DNA from 2 places in the Streptomyces sp. NPDC054757 genome. Region 2 is predicted to be linked to the other one. Evidence: riboswitches for the same ligand, from Rfam matches in the RefSeq annotation. Region 2 holds a riboswitch; the other holds the start of a gene.
The links. Region 2 has a riboswitch for cyclic di-AMP ahead of ACWGKJ_RS17630 (M23 family metallopeptidase). Riboswitches for the same ligand answer to the same signal wherever they lie in the genome.

Region 1: another riboswitch for cyclic di-AMP. It lies ahead of ACWGKJ_RS23455 (transglycosylase family protein); the one in region 2 lies ahead of ACWGKJ_RS17630 (M23 family metallopeptidase).

What each region holds. Positions count from the first base shown of each region.
Region 1 is NZ_JBSHBW010000021.1:34,858-41,925, reverse strand. Features, by position in the region: gene ACWGKJ_RS23470 (DUF501 domain-containing protein) at 1-532, opposite strand, end outside; gene ACWGKJ_RS23465 (FtsB family cell division protein) at 695-1,171, opposite strand; gene eno (phosphopyruvate hydratase) at 1,300-2,589, opposite strand; gene ACWGKJ_RS23455 (transglycosylase family protein) at 2,877-3,584, opposite strand; cyclic di-AMP (ydaO/yuaA leader) riboswitch at 3,588-3,774, opposite strand; gene ACWGKJ_RS23450 (transglycosylase family protein) at 4,032-5,102, opposite strand; gene ACWGKJ_RS23445 (cytochrome P450 family protein) at 5,231-6,502, opposite strand; gene ACWGKJ_RS23440 (nucleoside triphosphate pyrophosphohydrolase) at 6,499-7,068, opposite strand, start outside.
Region 2 is NZ_JBSHBW010000013.1:65,701-72,768, reverse strand. Features, by position in the region: gene ACWGKJ_RS17645 (bifunctional acetate--CoA ligase family protein/GNAT family N-acetyltransferase) at 1-1,106, opposite strand, end outside; gene ACWGKJ_RS17640 (HPr family phosphocarrier protein) at 1,233-1,514, shown strand; gene ACWGKJ_RS17635 (GntR family transcriptional regulator) at 1,713-2,390, opposite strand; gene ACWGKJ_RS17630 (M23 family metallopeptidase) at 2,700-3,503, opposite strand; cyclic di-AMP (ydaO/yuaA leader) riboswitch at 3,516-3,675, opposite strand; gene ACWGKJ_RS17625 (M16 family metallopeptidase) at 3,989-5,356, opposite strand; gene ACWGKJ_RS17620 (M16 family metallopeptidase) at 5,377-6,768, opposite strand; gene ACWGKJ_RS17615 (DNA gyrase/topoisomerase IV subunit A) at 6,950-7,068, shown strand, end outside.

The DNA of each region.
Region 1 (7,068 bases), on a different contig from region 2:
CGGAGCCCTCGCCGTCCCGCGCCCGCGGCACGCACGGGCCCTTCGCCCACCACTCGGGCAGCATCGCGATCGCCTCGTCCCCCAGCGGGTTGACGCCCGGCCCCGCGGCCAGCGAGTGGCCCACCAGGACGTGCAGGCACTTGACCCGGTCCGGCATCCCGCCCGCGCTCGGGAAGCCCTCCAGGACCTCGATGGCGTCGCGGCGCGCCAGGTAGTCCTCGTGTGCGGCCCGGTAGGCGGCGGCCAGTTCCGGGTCGGTGCCCAGCCGCTCGGTCATCTCCTTCATCACCCCGTTCGCCTCCAGCGTTCCGATCGCGGAGGCGGCACGCGGGCAGGTCAGGTAGTACGTCGTCGGAAACGGCGTGCCGTCCTCCAGACGCGGGGCCGTCTCGACGACGTCCGGGTTGCCGCACGGGCAGCGGTGCGCGATGGCGCGCAGCCCGCGGGGCGGTCGGCCGAGCTGCTCCTTGAACGCGCTGATGTCCGCGTCGGTGGGCTCGGTACGTTCGGTCTGCGGAGGGGGCGTTTCCATGCCTGCCTTGGATCTGAGTGGCTGTGAAGGGGATGGGGGTGGGGCGGGTGTGCCGGTGGAGCGGGGTGCCGGTGCACGGGGCGCGTGCTTACGGGGCGTACGCGGAGCCGGTGGCCGACGAGGCACCACCGGTCCGTGGCCCGGAGGTCCGGCGCCCCCGGGCTACGGCGCCTTGGTGCGGTCCGCGCTGTCCACGCCGTCCCACACGTTGGAGTACCACGGCCGGTCCGCGGCGCCCTTGCCCGCGGAGTGCTGGGTGCGGGAGTCGGGGTCGACCATGGTGTAGTTGGTCTCCCCCGGCCGCACGAAGTGCAGTTGCTCACGGGCCAGCCGCTCCACGTACGCGTTGTCCTGGAGGCGGGCCTTCTGGTCCCGCAGCTCCTCGACGCGCGCCTTCGCGTCGCTGACCTGGCGCCGCTGGTCGGCGATGTCGCCCCGCTGCGACACGTACTGCCGCATCGGGTAGGCGAGCGCCACCACCAGGGTGCAGAGCACCATCAGCAGTATCGCCGCCCGGCCGGTGAGCCGGGGTCTGCGCGCCTGGCGCCTGGACTGGGAGCGGTAGACACGGGCCGCGGTCTGCTCACCGAGCACCCTGAGTCTGGTCGCGGTGGAGAACCGGTCCCGGTTCCCTGCCATGCCGCCTCCCCGTTACACACGCACGTCCGTCCCCGGACACGGTACGGGACCGGGTACGGGGACGGCTGCGCGTGGCTGCGCCTTCGCTGCTGATTCAGCTGATTCAGCTATGCGGTGCTGCGGCCCGATCAGTTGGAGCGGAAGCGCGGGAACGCCGAGCGGCCCGCGTAGACCGCGGCGTCGTCGAGGATCTCCTCGATGCGCAGCAGCTGGTTGTACTTGGCGACGCGGTCCGAGCGGGCCGGGGCGCCGGTCTTGATCTGGCCGCAGTTCACGGCGACCGCGAGGTCGGCGATGGTGACGTCCTCGGTCTCGCCGGAGCGGTGCGACATCATGCACTTGAAGCCGTTGCGCTGGGCCAGCTCGACGGCGTCCAGGGTCTCGGTCAGCGAACCGATCTGGTTGACCTTGACGAGCAGGGCGTTGGCTGAGCCCTCCTCGATACCGCGGGCCAGCCGCTCCGGGTTGGTGACGAAGAGGTCGTCGCCGACGATCTGGACCTTGGCGCCCAGCTTGTCGGTGATGACCTTCCAGCCGTCCCAGTCGTCCTCGTACAGCGGGTCCTCGATGGAGACGAGCGGGTACGAGGCGACGAGCTCCTCGTAGTACTCGGTCATCTCGGCGGCCGAGCGGGACTTGCCCTCGAACTCGTACGTGCCGTCCTTGTAGAACTCGGAGGCGGCGACGTCGAGCGCGAGCGCGATGTCCTTGCCCGGCGCGTAACCGGCCTCCTTGATGGCCTCGATGATGAGGTCGAGAGCGGCGCGGTTCGACTCCAGGTTCGGCGCGAAGCCGCCCTCGTCGCCGAGGCCGGTCGACAGGCCCTTGGTCTTCAGGACCTTCTTGAGGGTGTGGTAGACCTCGGCGCCCCAGCGCAGCGCCTCCGAGAAGGACTCGGCGCCGATCGGCGCGATCATGAACTCCTGGATGTCGACGTTGGAGTCGGCGTGCGACCCGCCGTTCAGGATGTTCATCATCGGAACGGGCAGCAGGTGCGCGTTCGGGCCGCCCAGGTAGCGGAAGAGCGGGAGGTCGGAAGCCTCGGAAGCGGCGTGCGCCACGGCGAGCGAGACGCCGAGGATGGCGTTGGCGCCGAGGGAGCCCTTGTTCTCCGTCGCGTCCAGGTCGAACATCGCCTGGTCGATCAGGCGCTGCTCGGTGGCGTCGTAGCCGACGAGCTCCGGGCCGATCTGCTCGATGACGGCGAGGACTGCCTTCTCGACACCCTTGCCCTGGTAGCGGTTGGGGTCACCGTCGCGCAACTCGATGGCCTCGAACGCACCGGTGGAGGCGCCGGACGGGACGGCGGCACGGCCCGTGCTGCCGTCGTCGAGGCCGACCTCGACCTCGACCGTGGGGTTGCCTCGGGAGTCCAGGATTTCCCGGGCTACGACGACGTCGATGGACGGCACTAGCATCTCCTTCTGGGATGTGACGCTATGGGCGCAGGGTCTCTTTGGCCTTGCGCCAAGAGCCTAACCGGCCCGGGGGGCTCAGTCGGCAGGGCGCCCGGACCCTGGGACGAAAAAGGGCCCAAAAGATCGCAAGACAGTATGAAAGTCAGCATACCTACCAGGCGGTAACCCGCTGGCGGCCCCCCGTCGGCCGAGCTGTGGGCCGGGATGCGGCCCCGGCGGAGAGACCCCCGGCCCGGCGCGTACGGGGGAGTCGCGCCGGGCCGGGGGTGCTGGGGGGAGAGCTGATATCAGCTCAGGTGGAGCTGCTGACCGGGGTAGATCAGGTCGGCCTGCTTCACGATGTCCTTGTTCAGGTCGTAGACCTTCTTCCAGCCACCGCGGACGTGCTCGGCCTTGGCGATCGTGGAGAGGGTGTCGCCGGCCTTGACCTTGTACTCGCCGTCACCCTTCTTGATCGTGGTGGGCGCGGCGTGGCGGGGGGCGGCGTGCTTCGGGGCGGCCGGCGCACTGGTGCGGGCCTCGCTGCGCGAAGCGGCCTGCTGGTCGCTGTGGCCGCTCTGCTGGTCGGCGCTGGACGACGAGGAGCCGTTCGAAGAGGTGGAGACGTCCGGGCTGGGACCACCGCTGGTCAGGCCGCCGGCACCGGCGCAGGACCAGGCACCCGGGCCCTGCATGGCGAGGAGCTTCTCGGCCGTGGCGATCTGCTGGCCCTTGGTGGCGAGGTCGGCGCGGGGCGCGTACTGCGTACCACCGGCGGCGGCCCAGCTGGAGTTGTTGAACTGCAGGCCGCCGTAGTAACCGTTGCCCGTGTTGGTGGACCAGTTGCCACCGGACTCGCACTGCGCGACGGCGTCCCAGGTGGAGACCGAGGCGGCGGATGCGGAGGTCGCACCGATCAGCGGCACGGCCACAGCCGCTCCGGCGACACCGGCGAGGGTGGCGACGCGGACGGCCTTCGAGGGGCGACGGTGCTTGGACTTGCTGGAAAACAGCATGAAGAATCTCCTCACCGACGCCTACGAGGTGAGCTGTCGGGTTCGGGCCAATGAGTTGCCCGGCTGCGCGGCCTAGCGCACAGCTTCACCCCAAGCCGGTCCCGGTTCGTGCCGTTCTCTGACTCTGAACGGACGGCCGGACCCGGCGCTTACCTGGGTCCCCCGCTCCTGCCTGCGGCGCTTCTTAGCGTCAACTGCTTCCCCTCGACCGATGGCAGGATTCGGCGTGGCGATCGAAGAGGCCCGCGGTGCGAGCGGTCTGACCGTAATCACAGGACACCCCGATATTCAAAGATGAACATCGGCGAGCAAATCCCGGGTTTACGACCGCGCATGTCCCGTTTTCGCAGGTGAGAGGCGACATGCGCCGGGTGGACAGTACGGACATTCAGCCGGACCGACGAGAGCCATGTCTCACTCGAACAGAAGCGGACATACAGGCGCTAACTACCCCTGATTTTGGTCGAGATCAAGGCTCTGGCCAGGGACGATGAAGTCCGGATCGGCTCCGACCGTCCGATGGTTCGCCGCGTAGAGCGCGGGCCATCCGCCGGGCAGATCATGGGCCTTCGCGATGGACCAGAGGTTGTCACCCGCCCGGACGGTGTAGCTGCCGTCCGTACGGGCGTCATTCCGGGAGGGGTTTCCCCCGCGCGAGGCATGCCGCCCGGACTCGTCGCGGTGCGCACCGGGGCCGTCGGCGGACTCTCCGCCCCGGTGTCTGCCCGCCCCGGAAGTGTCCGGAGACGCCGGAGCATCTCCGTTGGCGGAGTCGGCGGGTGTCGCCGGGTCAGAAGTGGACGGCGAGGCGGAGTCCGAGGCGTCCGCATGAGCCGAAGAGTCGGGTCTGCCGGATCCGCCCGATGCGCCTGATGTGCCTGATGTATCCGAAGATGCGTCAGATGACGGCGAGGACGACCCGGAGGAGGAGCCGGAAGGAGAGTCCGAAGGAGAGGAGTCCGATGAGGGCGAGCCCGTGGGGGAGGAGGAGTCGGACGGGCTCGAACTCGTCCCCTTCGATGACTTCTGCCCCGATCCGTCCGTATTCGTGCTCTTCGATCCCCCGTCAGAGCCGGCCGGCTTCGAAGGAGTGGGGCTCGTGGTGGCCGGGGAGCCCGGGTCCACGGTGGCCGTGTCCGCGTCGTCCTTCGTCAGCCCGGCGACGGCCGCACAACTGGCCCAGAACTTCGCCCCCTCGGCCGCGTACGCCTTCTCGGCCACGGCTATCTGCTGGGAGCGGCTCGCCAGGTCGGGGCGGATCGCGTACTGCCCGCCGCCGTACTTGTCCCAGGCCGCCTGCGAGAACTGGAGGCCGCCGTAGTGCCCGTTGCCCAGGTCGGCGCTCCAGATGCCGCCGCTCTCGCACAGCGCCACCCGGTCCCAGGTCGTGGCGTCGGCCGCGTGGGCGCCGGTCGACGCCAGCAGCGGAAGGGCGATGGCCGAGCCCGTGACTCCTGCCGCTACGACTAGAGCTGGAGCCTGACGGGGGCGGCGGTGCCGACCGTTCCCGGTGCGCATGCGGTGGCCTTCCGTGTGACGGATGAGTTGAGGGGTGAACGTAGCCGCACTCGAACGTCAGTCACAAGTCGATGCAGCGGAGATCACGTGAAAGTCACATTCTTGACGGCACGTCACTTCAGCCCTGGTCAGACTGAGGGTCCGACAGGATCCGACGCGTCCCCGAACTCCACCGGGAGCGTGCGCAGTCCCCGCATGATGAGCCCGCCGCGCCACCGCATCTCGTCGGGCCCCACCGCCAGACGCAGGCCGGGCAGGCGCCGCAACAGGGTGGCGAGCGCCGTCTGCGCCTCCAGTCTGGCCAGGGGCGCGCCGAGGCAGTAGTGGATGCCGTGCCCGTAGCCGAGGTGCTGGTTGTCGGTGCGTCCGAGGTCCAGCGTGTCCGGCTCGGTGAAGCGCTCCGGGTCGCGGTCGGCGGCGGCCAGCACGACGAGTACGGGATCGCCCTCCGCGACGGACTGCCCGCCCAGGGTCAGCGGTTCGGTGGCGAACCGCCAGGTGGCCAGCTCCACCGGCCCGTCGTAGCGCAGCAGTTCCTCGACCCCGGTGGCGAGGAGGCCGGTCTCCCCGGCCGCCAGTGAGGTCTCAAGGCGCGCACGCTGCTCCGGGTTGCGGAGCAGCGCGTACATCCCGTTGCCGATGAGGTTGACCGTCGTCTCGAACCCGGCGAAGAGCAGGATGAACGCCATCGCGGCGGCTTCGTTCTCGGTCAGGTGCTCGCCGTGGTCGCTCGCCCTGATGAGACCGGAGATGAGGTCGTCACCGGGGTTCTCCCGCTTGCGGTGGATGAGTTCGGCGAGGTAGTTCCGCATCTTCTTGACCGAGCGCGCGACCCCGCCGCGCGGTCCGCCGCCGTGACGGATCATCATCCCCGCCCAGTCCCGGAAGTCGTCCTGGTCCTCGCGCGGGACGCCGAGCAGATCGCAGATGGCGTAGATGGGGAGCGGAAAGGCCAGGTCATGGATGAGGTCGGCCTTCCCGTCCGCCACGAAGCCGTCGATCAGCCGGTCCGTCAGCTCCTGCACCCGCGGGGCGAAGAGCGCGACGGTGCGCGGGGTGAACGCCTTGGAGACCAGCCGCCGCAGCCGGGTGTGGTCCGGCGGGTCGATGTTCAGCAGATGCGTCATCAGCTCCGCCTTGCGCTCCCCCGGGATCCCGGTCTTGCCCTTGGCGTGCGGGGACTCGGCGTGGTGCGCCGGGTTCTTCGACAGCCGGGGGTCGGCGAGCGCCGCCCGAGCGTCCGCGTACCGCGTCACCAGCCAGGCCTCCACCCCGCTGGGCAGCGCGGTCCTGTGGACGGGCGCGTGCTCCCGCAGCCAGGCGTACGCGGGGTACGGATCGGTCGCGAACTCCCAGGTGAAGAGGGTGGGGGCCGGGTCTGCGGTGCTGTTGTCGGTCACTCCTCGACGGTAGCCGCCCGGGGTGCCGCGCCCTCCACGGCCCGGATCGCGTCCCGGTACGCCCGCGCCGCCGCGCGCAGCGCCGCCTCCGGGTCCGTGCCGGCCGCCTCCGCGCTCGCGGCCAGGGCCAGCAGCCGGTAGCCGACGCCCTCGCCCGCCGGGAGCGGTACGTCGAGATCCGAGCCCCGCACCCGGGAGGTCAGCTTCGCCGCGAGGGCGAGGGCCGGCTGGCCGACCGGGACGCCGTCCGTCACCGATGTGCGCTGCTTCTCGATCGCCTTGGTCCGGTTCCAGTGGGCGTGGACGTCATCGGCGGTCTCCGCCGTCTCGTCGCCGAAGACATGCGGGTGGCGGTGGATCAGCTTCTCGACGAGGCCGCCCGCGACATCGTCGATGGAGAACGGCTCGTCCCCCTCATCGCCGGTGCCCTCCTGCGCGATCCGGGCGTGGAAGACGACCTGGAGCAGGACGTCCCCCAGCTCCTCGCGCAGTTCGTCCCGGTCGCCGTCCTCGATCGCCTCGACGAGTTCGTACGCCTCCTCGATCAGGTACTTGGCGAGCCCCCG
Region 2 (7,068 bases):
GCGCCGGACTGGGTGAAGAGTCCGATCCGGCCGCGCACCGGCGACTCGGGCGCGAGCGAGGCGTTCAGCCGGACGGCTTCGGCGGTGTTGATCAGGCCGAAGGCGTTCGGCCCGATGACACGCATACCGTACGAGCGGGCCCTGCGCAGCAGTTCGCGCTGGCGCAGCAGTCCTTCGGGCCCGCTCTCCGCGTAACCGGCGGAGATCACGACGAGCCCCTGCACCCCGTTCGCCCCGCAGTCGTCGACCACCCCGGGCACCTGCGCGGCGGGAACGGCCACGACCACCAGGTCGACCACTTCCCCGGCAGCGGTCACGGAGGACACCGAGCGGTGGGCGGGGGCGCCGTCCACCTCGGTGAGGCTCTCCGGGAAGGCCCGGTTCACCGCGTAGGTGCGCCCGGTGAAGCCGGAGCCGTGCAGATTGCGCAGGACCGCGCGCCCCACCCCGCCGGCCCCGCGCCCCACTCCGACGACGGCGACGGAACGGGGGGCCAGCAACCGCTGCACCGACCGCGCCTCCGCACGCTGTTCACGGGCGCGCTGCACCGCCAGGGACGCCTCGGTGGGCTCCAGGTCGAAGGTGAGATGGACCGAGCCGTCCTCGAAGCTGCGCTTCTGCTCGTACCCGGCGTCCGTGAAGACCTTGATCATTCTGGTGTTGGCCGGCAGGACCTCGGCGACGAAACGGCTGACCTCGCGCTCCCTGGCGACCGCCGCGATGTGTTCGAGCAGCGCGGATGCCACGCCGCGCCCCTGGTGGGCGTCCTGGACGAGGAAGGCGACCTCTGCCTCGTGCGCGGCGATCCTGTCGTAGCGGACGGTGGCGATGAACTCGCCGTTGACGGTCGCGGCGAGACCCACCCGGTCGACGTAGTCGTGATGGGTGAAGCGGTGGACGTCCTTGGCGGAGAGCCGGGGGTACGGTGCGAAGAACCGGTAGTACTTCGACTCGGGTGAGACCAGCTCGTAGAAGCTCACCAGCCGGTCGGCGTCCTCGGTGGTGATCGGCCGGATCCGCGCGGTGCCGCCGTCGCGCAGCACCACGTCCGCTTCCCAGTGGGCCGGGTACTCCTGGTGCGGGTTCTCCTCCAGCGGGGGCTGCATGCTGAAAGCGTACGGGTCGCGGTGGCACGGGGAGCGGTGCAGGCTGGTGATCCGGCAGAGCCGCACCACGGTACACCCGTGCAAGAATGGTCTAGACAACTGTCGCAGAACTCGAAGGGCAACACCATGGCTGAGCGTCGCGTCAAGGTCGGCTGGACCGAGGGACTGCACGCCCGACCGGCCTCCATCTTCGTCCGTGCCACCACGGCTTCGGGGGTGCCGGTGACGATCGCGAAGAACGGCAGCAACCCGGTGAACGCCGCATCGATGCTCGCCGTACTCGGCCTGGGCGTGGAGGGCGGCGAGGAGATCGTGCTCACCTCGGACGTGGAGGGCGCCGACGCCGCCCTGGACCGGCTGGCCAAGCTGGTCACCGACGGGCTCGACGAACTCCCCGAGACCGTCTGAGTATTCTGTCTTTCCGGGTGCCGGGCATGCGGCTGCGCAGCGAACGCACCGGAACATCCGAAAAGCAGAACATAAAAAGACTGCACAGAAAAAGACAGCACGAAAGAGGAGATGGATTACCGGATTCCTCTCGGACGGGCGCGAAAGAGCAGCGGCCGGCAAGCCGAAATTATCTGCTCCCTGTATACGGCAGCACTGTTAATCGGTGATGCCGACAGTGTTTACGGCATGTTTCGGATCCTTCCCGCGCCCCGGTTTCCGCAGCCGGTGCGCCGCCCTGGCGTGCTCCGCGTGCAGAGCGGTGAGCGCACGGGCCCGCTCCGCGTCGCCGCGCGCCACCGCGTCCACGATCGAGCCGTGCTCGGCCCAGGACACGACCGGAAGGACCGGCTGCTCGACGGCGTACATCCAGCCGATCTTCTGCCGCAGCTGGCCCAGCAGCGTGGTCAGCGCCGAGCTGCCCGATGCCTGCGCGAGCGTCTCGTGGAACCAGCCGCCGAGAGACCGCAGGTCCTCGCCCTGCCCCCGCCCGGCCCGCTCCTGCCCCAGCCTCACCAGGCCGCGCAGCACTTTCAGATGGGCTTCGGTCCGCCGCTGCGCGGCGCGCGCCGCGCCCATCGGCTCCAGCAGCATCCGCATCTCCAGCAGGTCGGCCGCCTCACGCTCGGTCGGTTCGGCGACACAGGCGCCCGCATGGCGGCGGGTGACCACGAACCCCTCGGACTCCAGGGTCCGCAGAGCCTCGCGGACCGGGACCCGCGAGACGCCGTAACGGCGCGCGAGCACCTCCTCGGTCAGCCGGCCGCCGCGCTCGTACACCCCCGAGATGATGTCGTCACGGATTGCCGTGCATACCGAATGCGCGGGAATACGCATGCCCCAACCTCCGCATCGACGTCCGCCTATCGCGGCCTGTCCACAGCTGTGCGGTGACTCTATGGCAGGGCGGGTCAATTCCCGAAGGCCCCCGGTAAATCATGGATATCTTTTGGCCAGGCAGAAACCGGCCGTGCGAACACCGGGCGCTGGAAATGCCTCGTGCGCGGATCCGGAACGCGAGTGGCCCCGGCGCGCGGCGGACGCGCCGGGGCGGCGGAAGAGGACCGGCCGGGGACCGGCCGGGGGCACACGTGGCTCGCCCGGGCCTGCCGGGGTCGGACGTGGACCGCCCGGGGCCCTGCCGGGTCAGACGTGGACGCCGTGCGAGCGCAGATAAGCGACGGGGTCGATGTCCGAGCCGTAGTCGGGACCCGTGCGGGCCTCGAAGTGGAGGTGCGGGCCCGTGACGTTGCCGGTGGCGCCGGAGAGCCCGATCCGCCGGCCCGGAGTGACGGACTGGCCGACCGAGACGCCGATGGACGAGAGATGGCCGTACTGCGTGTACGTGCCGTCATGCATCCGGATGACGATGTTGTTGCCGTACGCACCGCCCCAGCCGGCCTCCACGACCGTGCCGGCGCCGACGGCGTGGACCGGGGTGCCACTCGCGGCATGGAAGTCGATACCGGTGTGGCTGCCGGAGGACCAGAGGCTGCCACCGGTCTTGTAGCCGGTGGAGACGTACGAGTCGGCGACCGGGACCACATAGGCGTTGAGGCGTTCACGGGCCTGGGCGCGGGCCGCGCGCTGTTCGGCAGCCCTGGCGGCGTGTTCCCGCTCGGCCTTCGCCTTCGCTGCCGCCCTGGCCCTGGCCTTCGCCACGGCCTCGGCGTGGTCGGCCTCGTGCTGCTGTGCGGTGGCCTGGGCGGCTATCCGGTCGGCGACCGTGTCCCCCACGAGGATGGTCCGGTCGAGACGGGCTTCCTGCGCGGTGGAGACCTGCGCGCCGTCGGCCACCGCCGGGGAGGCGAGGGCGCCGATGACACCGGCTGTTGCGAGGGTGGCGGCTCCGGCGATGCCGACGGCCCTGCGGTTCGGACGGCTCGGGTGGTCCGTGCGGGCCGGGCGGTTGGGGGCACGGTGCTTGCCGGTGGGACGGCTGAACGCCATGGAGGGGCTGGTCCTTTCCTTCCCTGTCGCCTACCGGGTTAGCTGACGGGTTCGGAGCAGGAAGGTCCCCTACGGGCCCGCCCCTGCGGAGCGGCCCCGATTCACCCCAGGGACTGAGTGGGTCCCCGGCTCCCCCGGCTCGCGCCTGACGGGGACTCGGCGATCGCTGTCCGGCGCCGCGGTCGCGGCTTATGTCCGACGGACAGCGAGTGTGACGCTAAGCCGTCGGTCCCGGCCGCACCAAACGGACAGCGGATTCTGTCGCACATCCCACATCCCACATCCGACGTCCAGCAGCCCATCCCCGACAGCCGGTACCCAGCGGCCCATGTCCAGCTGCCCGCAGCCGGTACCGGGCCTGGCCGCGCGGCCTCGGGACAGCCCGGGCAACGGACCCCGCCGCGAACGGACGGGGTCCCGGCGGACTCACCGCCCGCCGGGACCCCGCAGCATGGGCCGCCCTGTGGCAGGGGCGGCCGGCGCGCTCAGCCGCTGACCACGGTCACTTCCCCGATGCCCAGCGCCCTGACCGGCTCCACGATCTGCGCGGCGTCCCCGACCAGCACCGTCACCAGCCGGTCGTCGGGGAAGGCGGAGACCACGGCGGCGGTCGCCTCGACCGTGCCGGTCGCGGCGAGACGGGCGTACAGCTGGGCCTGGAAGTCGTCCGGCAGATGCTGCTCGACCTGGTCGGCGAGGGTGGCCGCGACCGCGGCGGCCGTCTCGTACTTCAGCGGGGCGACCCCCACCAGGTTCTGTACGGCGACATCCCGCTCGGCGTCGGTCAGCCCGCCCGCGGCCAGCGTCCTCAGGACCTTCCAGAGGTCGTCGAGCGCGGGCCCGGTCGACTCGGTGTCCACCGAACCGCTGATGGCGAGCATGGCGGCGCCCGTCCCGTCGGCGGCCGAGCGGATCACCTGGCTGAAGGCCCGCACTCCGTAGGTGTAACCCTTCTCCTCACGCAGGACTCGGTCCAGACGGGAGGTGAGCGTGCCGCCCAGGCAGTAGGTGCCGAGGACCTGGGCGGGCCAGACACGGTCGTGCCGGTCCGCGCCGATCCGGCCGATCAGCAGCTGGGTCTGGACCGCACCCGGGCGGTCCACGACGACCACCCGGCCGGTGTCGTCCGCGGTGATCGGGGGGACCGGGCGGGGCGTGCCCGCGTTGCCCTTCCACTCGCCGAGGGTCTCGGCGAGCACCGCGTCCAGGTCGGTCCCCGCCAGGTCGCCGACGACGACCGCGGTGGCCGTGGACGGGCGGACGTACGCGTCGTAGAAGGCGCGGACACCGGCCGCGTCGATACGCCCCACGGTCTCCTCGGTGCCCTGGCGCGGACGCGACATACGGGCGGTGGCCGGGAACAGCTCCTTGGAGAGCTGCTTGGCAGCGCGGCGGGCCGGGTTGGCCAGCTCGTGCGGGATCTCGTCAAGCCGGTTGCCCACGATCCGCTCGACCTCGCTCGGGGCGAAGGCAGGCGCCCGCAGCGCGTCGGCGAGCAGGCCGAGCGCCTTGGGCAGCCGGGAGACCGGGACTTCGAGGGAGACCCGGACACCGGGGTGGTCGGCGTGCGCGTCGAGGGTGGCGCCGCAGCGCTCCAGCTCGGCGGCGAACTCCTCCGCGCTGTGCTTGTCGGTGCCCTCGGAGAAGGCCCTCGCCATGATCGTGGCAATGCCGTCGAGCCCCTCGGGCTCGGCGTCCAGCGGGGCGTCGAGGCTGATCTCGACAGCGACGACCTGCTGTCCCGGGCGGTCGCAGCGCAGCACCGTCAGCCCGTTGGGCAGGGTGGAGCGCTCGGGGGCCGGGAAGGCCCAGGGCCTGGGGGCACCCGCCTGGGGCTGCGGGTGGAAGGTCATGGTCACGGCCGCGGGGTCGGTCACTGGTCCGCCTCTGTGCTGTTGCTGTCGGTGGCTGCGGTGGCCGGGTCGGATTCGGCGTCCGCACGGGTCTCTTCGGGCTCATCGGCGGTGACGGGCTCGTACACCAGGACAGCCCTGTTGTCGGGGCGCAGCCGGGCCTTGGCGACCGCCTGCACCTCGTCGGCCGTGATGTCCAGCACCCGGCCCACCGCGGTCAGCGCCAGCTGCGGGTCGCCGAACAGCACGGCGTACCTGCACAGTTCGTCGGCGCGGCCGGCGACCGTACCGAGCCGGTCGAGCCACTCGCGCTCCAGCTGGGCCTGCGCGCGCTCCATCTCCTCGGCCGTGGGGCCCTCGGCCGCGAAGCGGGCCAGTTCCTCGTCGACGGCCGCCTCGATCTGCGGGACCTCGACACCGCCGGACGTCTTGACGTCCAGCCAGCCGAGCGAGGGGGCGCCGGAGAGCCGCAGCAGACCGAAGCCGGCCGCGACCGCCGTACGGTCCCGGCGCACCAGCCTGTTGTGGAGCAGTGACGACTCGCCGCCGCCCAGGATCGTCAGCGCGATGTCCGCGGCGTCGCACGCGCGGGTGCCGTCCTCGGGGAGCCGGTAGGCGGCCATCAGGGCGCGCGACGGCACCTCCTCGTACAGCTCCTCGCGCACCTCGCCACCGAGGGTGTCGGGCAGTGAGCCGTCCCGCGGCGGCTGCTTGCCGTCGTGGGAGGGGATGGTGCCGAAGTACTTCTCCACCCAGGCGAGCGTCTGCTCCGGGTCGATGTCGCCGACAACCGAGAGGACGGCGTTGTTGGGCGCGTAGTTCGTACGGAAGAACGCCCGCGCGTCCTCCAGCGTCGCCGCGTCCAGGTCGGCCATGGAGCCGATCGGCGTGTGGTGGTACGGATGGCCCTCCGGGTAGGAGAGTGCGGTCAGCTTCTCGAACGCCGTGCCGTACGGCACGTTGTCGTAGCGCTGGCGGCGTTCGTTCTTGACGACGTCCCGCTGGTTCTCCATGGACTCCTCGTCGAGCGCGGCGAGGAGGGAGCCCATCCGGTCGGCCTCCAGCCAGAGCGCCAACTCCAGCTGGTGCGCGGGCATCGTCTCGAAGTAGTTGGTGCGCTCGAAGCTGGTGGTGCCGTTGAGCGAGCCTCCGGCCCCCTGCACCAGCTCGAAGTGGCCGTTGCCCTCGACCTGTCCCGAACCCTGGAACATCAGGTGCTCGAAGAGGTGGGCGAGTCCGGTACGGCCCTTGACCTCGTGGCGTGAACCGACGTCGTACCAGAGGCAGACCGCGGCGACCGGGGTCAGGTGGTCCTCGGAGAGCACCACCCGCAGGCCGTTGGCCAGCCGGTGCTCGGTCGCTGTCAGGCCGCCGGAGGCGGCCTCGGCCGTGGCCGTGTGACCCATGGGCATGTACGTCCCTTCGATCGCGTGTGTTGACCGCGTTGGAATGCAGTCCTGCCACTGTATGCAAGCGCACCGACAGCCGGGAGCCATCCCGGTGTGCACGGGTCGCGGTCGGCGTTGTCGGTGGGACAGTCCACAATGGTCGGCGTCAGTACCGGACCAGGCACGTGAAGGAGCCGCAGCAGCGATGGCCCGCCGCAGCACGAAGACCCCGCCGCCGGAGGACTTCGAGGAGAAGATTCTCGACATCGACGTGGTCGATGAAATGCAGGGCTCCTTCCTGGAGTACGCGTACTCGGTGATCTA